DNA from 2 places in the Faecalibacterium sp. I3-3-33 genome. Region 1 is predicted to be linked to the other one. Evidence: riboswitches for the same ligand, from Rfam matches in the RefSeq annotation. Region 1 holds a riboswitch; the other holds the start of a gene.
What was found. Region 1 has a riboswitch for thiamine pyrophosphate ahead of thiW (energy coupling factor transporter S component ThiW). Riboswitches for the same ligand answer to the same signal wherever they lie in the genome.
Positions count from the first base shown of each region.

Region 2: another riboswitch for thiamine pyrophosphate. It lies ahead of thiD (bifunctional hydroxymethylpyrimidine kinase/phosphomethylpyrimidine kinase); the one in region 1 lies ahead of thiW (energy coupling factor transporter S component ThiW).

Region 1 is NZ_CP094469.1:2,340,730-2,345,984, forward strand. Features, by position in the region: gene MTP39_RS11055 (GH36-type glycosyl hydrolase domain-containing protein) at 1-1,666, shown strand, start outside; TPP riboswitch at 2,188-2,296, shown strand; gene thiW (energy coupling factor transporter S component ThiW) at 2,560-3,075, shown strand; gene thiM (hydroxyethylthiazole kinase) at 3,091-3,912, shown strand; gene thiE (thiamine phosphate synthase) at 3,899-4,537, shown strand; gene thiC (phosphomethylpyrimidine synthase ThiC) at 4,743-5,255, shown strand, end outside.
Region 2 is NZ_CP094469.1:1,373,469-1,378,723, reverse strand. Features, by position in the region: gene MTP39_RS06600 (aspartate dehydrogenase domain-containing protein) at 184-984, shown strand; gene MTP39_RS06595 (NAD(P)-dependent oxidoreductase) at 1,003-1,899, shown strand; TPP riboswitch at 2,025-2,131, shown strand; gene thiD (bifunctional hydroxymethylpyrimidine kinase/phosphomethylpyrimidine kinase) at 2,187-2,987, shown strand; gene MTP39_RS06585 (TENA/THI-4 family protein) at 2,980-3,657, shown strand; gene MTP39_RS06580 (amino acid decarboxylase) at 3,719-5,137, opposite strand; gene scfB (thioether cross-link-forming SCIFF peptide maturase) at 5,134-5,255, opposite strand, start outside.

The DNA.
Region 1 (5,255 bases):
CATCCTGTTTGGTCTTGGCTACATCGAGAACCCGCAGCAGGAAAAGTTCATTGCGCCGGGTGTCATCAACAAGACCCGCGCCCACGCCATGATGGAGCGCTACGCCACCGATGCACAGGTCGATGCCGCCCGCGCCGCCCTGCGCACCCACTGGGAGCAGCTGCTGTCCACCTACCATCTGGAGTCCGGCGAGGAAAAGCTGAACCGCATGGTCAACATCTGGCACCAGTACCAGTGCATGGTCACCTTTAACATGAGCCGCTCTGCCAGCTACTACGAAAGCGGCACCGGACGCGGCATGGGCTTCCGGGACAGCTGTCAGGATCTGCTGGGCTTTGTGCACATTATCCCCTCCCGCGCCCGGGAGCGCATTCTGGATATCGCCGCCACCCAGTTTGAGGACGGCAGCGCCTACCACCAGTACCAGCCCCTGACCAAAAAGGGCAACCGGGATATCGGCACCGGCTTCAACGATGACCCGCTGTGGCTCATTGCCGGTACCGCCGCCTACCTGCGGGAGACCGGCGACTGGTCCATTCTGGAAGAGCAGGTGCCCTTTGATAACGACGCCACCAAGGCGCAGACCCTGATGGAGCATCTGCGCCGCAGCTTCAACTTTACCTGCACCCATCTGGGCCCCCACGGCCTGCCGCTGATCGGCCGCGCCGACTGGAACGACTGCCTGAACCTGAACTGCTTCTCCGAGCACCCGGGCGAGAGCTTCCAGATCACCGGCCCCAGCGAGGGCCCCGTGGCCGAAAGCGTTTTCATTGCCGGTATGTTTGTCAAGTACGGCCACGAATACGCCCAGCTGTGCGACCATCTGAATCTGACCGAGGAAGCCGCTGCCGCCCGCAAGCACATTGATGCCGTGGAGCAGGCCACCTTGACCGCCGGTTGGGACGGCGCATGGTTCCGCCGTGCCTACGATGCTTTCGGCAAGCCCGTTGGCAGCAAGGAGTGCACCGAGGGTCAGATCTTCATTGAGCCGCAGGGCATGTGCGTCATGGCCGGCATCGGCAAGGAGAGCGGACAAGCCGCACAGGCACTTGCCAGTGTGGAAGAGCGGCTGGACACCAAATACGGTGTGGTGCTGCTGCAGCCCGCCTACACCAGCTACCAGCTGAATCTGGGCGAGATCTCCAGCTATCCTCCGGGATACAAGGAGAACGCCGGTATCTTCTGCCACAACAACCCGTGGATCAGCTGCGCCGAGGCAACGCTCGGCCACGGCGACCGCGCCTTTGCAGTGTACCGCAAGACCTGCCCTGCCTACATTGAGGACATTTCCGAGATCCACCGCACCGAGCCCTACGTTTACAGCCAGATGGTAGCCGGTAAGGACGCCCCCACCTTTGGCGAAGCCAAAAACAGCTGGCTGACCGGCACGGCGGCATGGACCTTCTTCAACATCAGTCAGTACATTCTGGGCATCCAGCCCACCCTGGACGGCCTGAAGGTAGACCCCTGCATTCCCCACACCCTGTCCGGCTTTACCGTGACCCGCCGCTTCCGCGGCGCAGTCTACCACATCACGGTGGATAACGCCGCCGGGGTGCAGCACGGCATCAAGGCCGTTACTGTGGACGGCAAGACCATCTCCGGCAATGTACTGCCGCTGGCTGCCGCCGGTACTGAGGTAACGGTGCAGGTGACCATGGGTTAAACCGACTTTCTCTGCTTTTTCATATTATTCTCCTTTCTGTGACCAAAGCCGCCGCGCAGACCCCTGCACGGCGGCTCTGGTTTTATGCAGTATAACAATCAAAAATGCGCTCCGCGTTCGCTTTGCGCATAAATAGCGGAAGAATTATTTTTATTTGTAGTTCCGAAACGCCTGCGGGCGTTTCGGAACTACTTTTTCACAGGAAGGGTCGTAACGGTCAACTGCATTTACAATTCAGACCTCCCTTTAACCATTGCAGCCCCTCTCGTGAAAATAGCGTTTGTCGCGCTCCGCAGAGCTTGTCGGGGCAAAGCCCCTCCATCTGCTAACGCAGACCGCTCTGCCGCTTAAAAGCCCCACTGGGGCTTCCATTGCTACGCTACGCTCCGCAAACGCGGTCGCTCCAAACGTAAAATTAAAATAATAATTCCGCTGAATATGGCCAGAGCAACGCGGAGGCCATTCTAAATCGTCCCCTTCCCTCTTGCATTTTTGGGGAAAGAGGTGTAAAATACAGTCACAATCAAACACAGGGGAGCTCGTGCAGCGGGCTGAGAGGAAGTATAGCAAGCTTCGACCCTTTTACCTGATGCGGATAATGCCGCCGTAGGAAGTCATACCCTTTATGATTTTTTGCAGGAGGAGCCGCGCCGGGCTCCTCCTGTTTTTTTGTCCCTCTGCGGAGGTTCCGCAGCCGGCTGAGGGGGAGCGCCCTGAGCCTTGGATGAATGCAGCGATGGGAAGCCGTGTTCCGGCGTGAGAGGAAGCCAGTAAGCTTCGACCGCACCTTCCGTACCTGTTCCCGCCTTGCTGCGGGCACGGGCTGTTTTGTTGCGGGAGCGCCGGTATTCGTCCTGCGCTGCCGCAGATGGTTGAAAAGGAGCCAATTTATCATGAAGAATCTCTCTGTCAAAAAGCTTGCCCTCGCCGGTATGTTCTGTGCCCTGTGCGTGGTGGGCAGCGTATTCAGCTTTCCCATGTTCGGCAGCAAGTGCGCCCCGGTGCAGCACATGGTCAACGTGCTGTGCGCTGTTCTGCTGGGGCCCTGGTGGGGCGTGGGCGTAGCCTTTGTGGCTTCCCTGCTGCGCAACCTGCTGGGTCTGGGCAGCCTGATGGCTTTCCCGGGCAGTATGTTCGGTGCACTGCTGTGCGGCCTTGCATACCACAAGACCAAAAACCTGATCGCCACCGTGGTGGGTGAGGTGTTCGGCACCAGCATTCTGGGCGGCCTGTGCGCATGGCCCGTGGCCATCTTCCTGATGGGCAAGAGCGCTGCGGACATCGCCTTCTACGCCTACATCGTGCCCTTCCTCATCTCCACCGCCGTAGGTGCAGTGATCGCCGGTGCCGTGGTGTTCAGCCTGCAGCGCTCCGGTGCTCTGCGCTCCATGCAGAACAGCCTTTCCTGAGCGGAGGTTCCCGAAATGCTCAAGACCGCCTTTGAAAACCTGCGCAGCCGCTGCCCGCTGATCCACAACATCACCAACTATGTCACCGTGAACGACTGCGCCAACATGGTGCTGGCCTGCGGTGCTTCCCCCATCATGGCTGATGATGCCGCCGAGGTGGAGGAGATCACCGCCATCTGCGGCGGGCTGAACATCAACATCGGCACGCTGAACAGCCGCACCGTCACCAGTATGCTGCTGGCGGGCAAAAAAGCTAACCAGCTGGGACACCCTGTGGTACTGGACCCCGTGGGTGCCGGTGCTTCCCGTCTGCGCACCGACACCGCCTTCCGCCTGCTGCGGGAGGTGCAGTTCACAGCGATCCGTGGCAACATCTCGGAGATCAAGACCCTTGCCTCCGGCGCGGGCACCACCAAGGGCGTGGATGCAGATGTAGCCGACAAGGTGACCGAGGAAAACTTAGACAGTGCCGTGGCCTTTGCCAAGGCCTTTGCCGCCCGCACCGGTGCGGTGGTTGCCATTACCGGTGCCATCGACATCGTAGCCGATGCACAAAAGGCCTACTGCATCCGCAACGGCAACGCCATGATGAGCAGCATCACCGGCACGGGCTGCCAGCTTTCTGCCCTGACGGCAGCCTTTGTCACCGCCAATCCCGGCCATCCGCTGGAGGCTGCCGCTGCAGCAGTGTGCGCCATGGGTCTGGCGGGCGAAGTTGCCCACCAGCGGCTCACCCCGCAGGACGGCAATGCCACCTACCGCAATTACATCATTGATGCCATTTACAACATGACCCCCGAACAGCTGGAGAAAGGCGCAAACTATGAAGTGCGATAAACACACCATGCTCCTGTACGCGGTGACCGACCGCGCATGGGTGGGCGAGCAGACTTTGTATCAGCAGGTGGAAAGTGCCCTGAAGGGCGGTGCCACCTGCGTGCAGCTGCGGGAAAAGCAGCTGGGCGACGCCGATTTTTTGCAGGAAGCCATCCAGATCCACGCCCTGTGCCAGCAGTACGGTGTGCCGCTGTTCATCAACGATAACGTGGAGGTGGCCTTGCAGTGCCACGCCGAGGGCATCCATGTGGGACAGGACGATATGGCCGCCGCACAGGTGCGCCAGCGCGTTGGCGAGGGAATGATGATCGGCGTTTCCGCCCACACGGTGCAGGAAGCACTGGACGCTGTGGCGCACGGTGCAGATTATCTTGGCGTGGGCGCGGTATTTGCCACCCACACCAAGACGGACGTGAGCGAGATGCCCCGGCAGACCCTCATCGACATCTGCAACGCCGTGGATGTGCCGGTGGTAGCCATTGGCGGCATCCACAAGGAGAACATTCTGCAGCTCAAGGGCACCGGCGTGGACGGCGTGGCGCTGGTAAGTGCCATCTTTGCCGCAAAGGACATCGAGGCCGAGTGCCGGGAGCTGCGCGCCCTTTCGGAGCAGATCATAAAGTAAGCTATCATCCCGCGGCAAACCGGGGGCACCACCTTGGGCCGCGTTACAAAATTCATGGAGAAAACCAACATGAAAAGCGTATTTTGCGCAGGTGTCGGCATCCAGAGCGTACTGTTTTTTCTGAATGACGGCTACCTACCACTACATCTGTATGACCAGCACCCTGCTGTTCAGAGATAAACTGTCATTTGGAGGAACACAGCGTATGCAGACTTATACCACCCAGATGGATGCCGCCCGCAAGGGCATCGTTACCCCGGAGATGGAGATCGTAGCCAAAAAGGAATACCGCACCACCGAGGAGATCCGCCAGTGGGTCGCCGAGGGCAAGGTAGCCATCCCCGCCAACAAGCACCACAAGTGCCTGAACCCCGAGGGCGTGGGCTCCATGCTGCGCACCAAGATCAACGTGAACCTTGGCGTTTCCCGCGACTGCAAGGACTACAACATTGAGATGCAGAAGGTGATGAGCGCCGTGAACATGGGCGCAGAAGCCATTATGGATCTGTCCAGTCACGGCAACACCCAGCCCTTCCGCCAGAAGCTGACCCACGAGTGCCCGGTGATGATCGGCACTGTGCCGGTGTATGATTCGGTCATTCACTACCAGCGGGATCTGGCTGAGCTGACCGCACAGGACTTTATCGATGTGGTGCGCCTGCACGCAGAGGACGGCGTGGACTTTGTCACCCTGCACTGCGGCATTACCCGCAAGACC
Region 2 (5,255 bases), 970 kb from region 1:
TGTAACTCTTTTGAAACCATTTTGCAATAGGGTTTTGTAATTTATTTGTAATTTATTTTGTTAACTTTTTATGTCCTGCCCCGCCGGGCTGCCGCAAACATCATTTTCCTTTTTGCACCCGATATGGTATACTGGTTTTGAATATGCTGCCACAGGCAGAAAAAAGGAGTTTAGGATACGGATATGAAAACAAAATTGGGTATTGTGGGCTGCGGTTTTCTAGGCAACATCGTGGCTGACGCGTGGAAGAAGGGTCTTCTGCCGGACTACGAGCTGGTGGGCGTGACCAGCCGCACCCGCGCTTCGGCTGAAAAGACCGCCGCCAATGTCAGCTGCGCCGTCTGTGAGGACGTGGACGCACTGCTGGCACTTGAGCCGGAGTACATCGTGGAGGCCGCCTCGGTGGAGTCGGTGCGCGCTATGGCCATTCCGGTGCTGAAGCGGGGCGTCAATCTGGTCATTCTGTCCATCGGTGCCTTTGCAGATCTGGATTTCTACGCACAGGTCAAGGCAGCCGCCGTGGAGGGCGGTGCCAAGGTGCATCTGGCCAGCGGTGCCATCGGCGGCTTTGACGTGCTGCAAACGGTCACCCTGATGGCACAGGCGCAGGGCCTGCCGGAGACTGCCGGCATCGAGACCCATACCGGTGCAAAGGGCTTCCGCAACACGCCTGTGTGGGCAGAGCATCTGCTGACCGACACCGAAAAGACCACCGTGTTCACCGGCAATGCAAAGCAGGCCATTGCTACCTTCCCCCGCCGGGTGAACGTGGCGGTAGCTACCTCTCTGGCCACCACCGGCCCCGAGATCACCGGTGTGACCATGCACTCTGTGCCCGGCTGGGTGGGCGACGACCACTGCATCACTGCCGAGATCGAGGGCGTGAAGGCCGTGGTGGATATCTGCTCCTCCACCAGCGCCATCGCGGGCTGGAGCGCCGTCTCCCTGCTGCGCAATCTGGCCTCGCCCGTCTGCTTCTACTAATATAAGGAGGAGTCCGTCATGTTTGAAAAGCTTGTTGCCATTGAGCCTGTCAGCCTGATCTCCTCTGCCGAGGAGGAACTGCACCGCTACGCCAAAGAGGTGGTGCTGTACCGGGACGTGCCCGGCAGCGACGATGAGATGGTGCGCCGCATCGGGGACGCCGACGCCGTGCTGCTGAGCTACACCTCCCGCATGGGCAAGGAAGTCATTGCGCAGTGCCCCAACATCCGCTATATCGGCATGTGCTGCAGCCTGTACTCTGAGGAGAGCGCCAACGTGGATATCGCCTACGCACGCACCCGGGGCATCCAGGTGCTGGGCATCCGGGATTACGGCGACCGCGGCGTTGTGGAGTACGTTCTGCACGAGTTGACCGGTCTGCTGCACGGCTTTGGAATGCCCATGCTGCGGGACGAGCCGGTGGAGATCACCGGGCTAAAGGTGGGCATTGTGGGTCTGGGCGTTTCTGGCCGGATGATCGCCGATGCGCTGCAATTTATGGGCGCAGAGATCAGCTACTTTGCCCGCAGCGCAAAGCCGGACGCCGAGGCTGCCGGTATGACCTTCAAGCCCCTGCCCCAGCTGCTGGCAGACAGCGAAGTGGTGTTCACCTGCCTGAACAAGAACGTGCTGCTGCTGGGCGAAAATGAGTTTGCCCAGCTGGGCGCAGGCAAGGTGCTGTTCAACACCTCCATCGGCCCCGGCTTTGATTCCGCTGCGCTGGAAAAGTGGCTGGACGAGCCCGGCACCCATTTCTTCTGCGACACCCGCGCCGCCGCAGGCCCTGTGGCCGAGGACTTCTTTGCCCGGGAAAATGTGCGCTGCGCCAATGTGTCCGCAGGCCGCACCAAGCAGGCCTTCGTTCTGCTGAGCAAAAAGGTGCTGGACAACATCCGCACCGCATTGGGTGAATAAAATAACATCTGCTGCGTATTTTTGCTGAAGTGCTTACCGCTTTGAAAGCCTTCCCCCAAGGGGTGAAGGCTTTAGCAGCATCCGCGAAGTTTTCTTGCATCTTTTCCCCGATTGTGGTATGCTTTCTAGTATAAAAAGGGAGCCCGTGCAAGCGGGCTGAGAGTGGGCTGTATTGCCTGACCTGTGACCTGATTTGGATCATGCCAACGTAGGGAGATAGCGCTTTTATCTGCGGATATGTCTTTGCGGGCATATCCGCATTTTTGCTGCAAAGGAGCATTTTATCCATGAAAACTGCATTGACCATTGCCGGCAGTGATTCCAGCGGCGGCGCCGGAATTCAGGCCGATATCAAGACCATGACCGCCAACGGCGTGTTTGCCATGAGCGCTATTACTGCCCTGACGGCACAGAACACCACTGGTGTGACCGCCATTTTTGACACCACGCCACAGTTTCTGGCGCAGCAGCTCGATGCCGTGTTCACCGACATCTACCCGGACGCGGTGAAGATCGGCATGGTATCCTCTGCCCCGCTCATCGACACCATTGCCGAGCGGCTGCACTTCTACGGCGCAAAGCATATCGTAGTGGACCCTGTGATGGTGGCTACCTCCGGCGCAAAGCTGCTGCAGGACGATGCCGTGCAGGCGCTGACCGAAAAGCTGCTGCCGCTGGCCGAGATGCTCACCCCCAACATCCCGGAGGCTGAGATCTTGTCCGGCATGCGCATTGCAAACGCCGCCGACATGGAAGCTGCTGCCCGCACCATCAGCGAGCGTTACGGCTGCGCCGTGCTGTGCAAGGGCGGCCACCAGATCAACGATGCTGACGACCTGCTGTGGCAGGGCGGCACCGGCAAGTGGTTCAAGGGCAAGCGCATTGCAAACCCCAACACCCACGGCACCGGCTGCACCCTGTCCAGCGCCATCGCCTCCAATCTGGCCAAGGGGTATGACCTTGACACTGCTGTGGAGCGCGCCAAGGCCTACATTTCCGGCTGTCTGTCTGCCATGCTGGATCTGGGGCACGGCTCCGGGCCCATGGATCACACCTTCAACCTGAAGGGAGATTTTGTCCGTGACTGACCTGCCCTTCGTTTCGGCGCTGGTACAGGCCGACCTGCCCGTGTGGGAGCAGTGCTTACAGACTGAGTTTCTGCAAAAGATGGAAAACGGTACCCTGAGCGAGGACTGCTTTAAAAGCTACCTTGTGGAGGACAGCCTGTATCTGCGGGAATACGCCAAAATTTTTGCGTGGGGCATGACCAAGGCCACCACCATGGCGGCCATGCGTACCTACTATTCCCTGCTGTCCTTCGTGCAGGAGAACGAGGACCTGACCCGGCTGCGGTATCTGGAACAGTACGGTCTGCGGGAAGCCGATATCCAGTCCCTGCCCCTGCGCCCGGAGAACCGCGCCTATCTGGACTGCATGATCGACGCTGCCCGCACCGGCGAGGGCGAGGCCGAGTGCCTGATGGCCTGCCTGCCCTGTATGCTGAGTTACGGGTGGCTATTTCAGAAGCTTTTGCAGCGCTCCCCCGCCGTAAAGGACACCTACTACGGCGCGCTGGTGCTGGACTACGCCGGTCCCGGCTACGATGCCGCCTGCCGTGCATGGGCAGAGCGTGCCGAGGTGGCCTGCACCGGCCTTTCGCCGGAGCGTGCCGCCCGCTGCCGCGCGATCTTCCGCGCCTGCTCGGAGCACGAGCTGCACTTCTGGGAGATGTGCGCCACACCCCGGACGGATATTTAAGAATAAATATAGAGAACCCGGAAGGTCCGCAGACCTTCCGGGTTCTCTTCTTATAAAATCTTTATCGCAGCACCGAGAGTTCCTCGATGCCGTAGCGCTGCATCAGGGCGATGGCCGCCGGGGTGATCTCCTCGCCGCTGACCGCCACAGGGATGGCGGGCGGGCAGGACACCGTAGGCATGGCGCACACACTCCCCAGCGCCTTGTGCACCGGGACGCGCACCTGTGCGCCCAGCACCGCCTGCCGGATAGTGCAGCGCTGCACCGCCTGCTGCTGCAAGGCAGCAAACTCCCCTGCCCGGTTCTCGGGGCGGAGCAGCCCGGCAGGCACAGCAGCCAGAAGCTGCTCCAGCGCGGTTTGCAGGCGCGTGTAGTCCTGCGGCGGGTTTTCCGGGGTGAACATCAGCACCACATAGCGGGGGTCGGCGTATTCACACTCCATCTGTGCGCAGCGCAGGGCTTCTGCCAGCGCCGTGCCGGTGCAGCCAAGGGCGGCAGCGTCCAGCGTGAGCTTCATCGGCTCCTGCTGCGCCCCGGCAACTGCCAGCGGCACCGGGCACTGCCGCGCCGCTGCAGCCTTGTTCAGGCTGCGGCGCAGACCTTCCAGCGCTGCGCAGCATTGCGCCAGCCGCCGGGGGTAGTCCCCTGCCAGCATTGCGTTGCAGGCATCCAGCGATTGCAAAATCAGGTAAGAGGGGCTGGTAGAGCCGAACAGCGCCAGCGCGCCCCGCACGGCTGCTTCGTCCTGCACAGGGGCATCGTGCGCCAGATGCAGATACGCACCGCCGGTGACCACCGGCAGGGTCTTGTGGGCAGAGTCGCAGCACATGGCCGCGCCCTGCGCGATGGGGTGGCAGTTCTGCGGCAGAAAGCGCAGATAGGCGCCGTGGGCGTTATCTACCAGCAAAGGCACGCCCTGCGCCCGGCAGACTGCCGCCAGCGCCGGGATGTCCTGCACCCCGCCCAGATAATCCGGGCTGGTGACGTACACGCCAAAGGGGCTTATCCCCTGCTGCGCCAGCGCGTGCAGAGCCCCGGTCAGCGCTTCGGCTGTGACGGGGCAGCTGCACAGTGCACCCTCTGCCTGCGCAGACGGCCAGAGCCAGCGGATATCAAAATCCAGCAGCGCCGCCGCATACAGCAGCGCCTTGTGGGCGTTGCGGGCGGCCAGCAGCACCGGGCGCTTACCGTTTTGCGGTGCGCCTTGCAGCGCCAGAAACAGCATGGCACGGATGCACTGGGACGAGCCCTCGGTGCTGTAATAGCTGTGCGCCGTGCCGAACAGCCGGGTGGCGTTAGCCTCGCTCTCGGCAATGATGCCCTCCGGCGCGTAAAGCTCGTCTGCGCCGCAGATCTCGGTGATATCCAGCGGCTCAAAGCCTAAAAGGCCCTGCCCCTTGTGGCCGGGCATGTGCAGCCGGGCAGTGCCGGACTGTGCATAGCTGCGCACAAAATCCACGATGGGGGTGGTCATGCTCATTCGCAGGCTTCGCCGTCAGCGCAGGCGTTGCAGGTAGAACCCAGCTCAATGGGCACCTCGATGCCCTTGGCAGCCAGCTCCTGATTCTCAGCAACCTTGATCATGATGGCGCACTCCA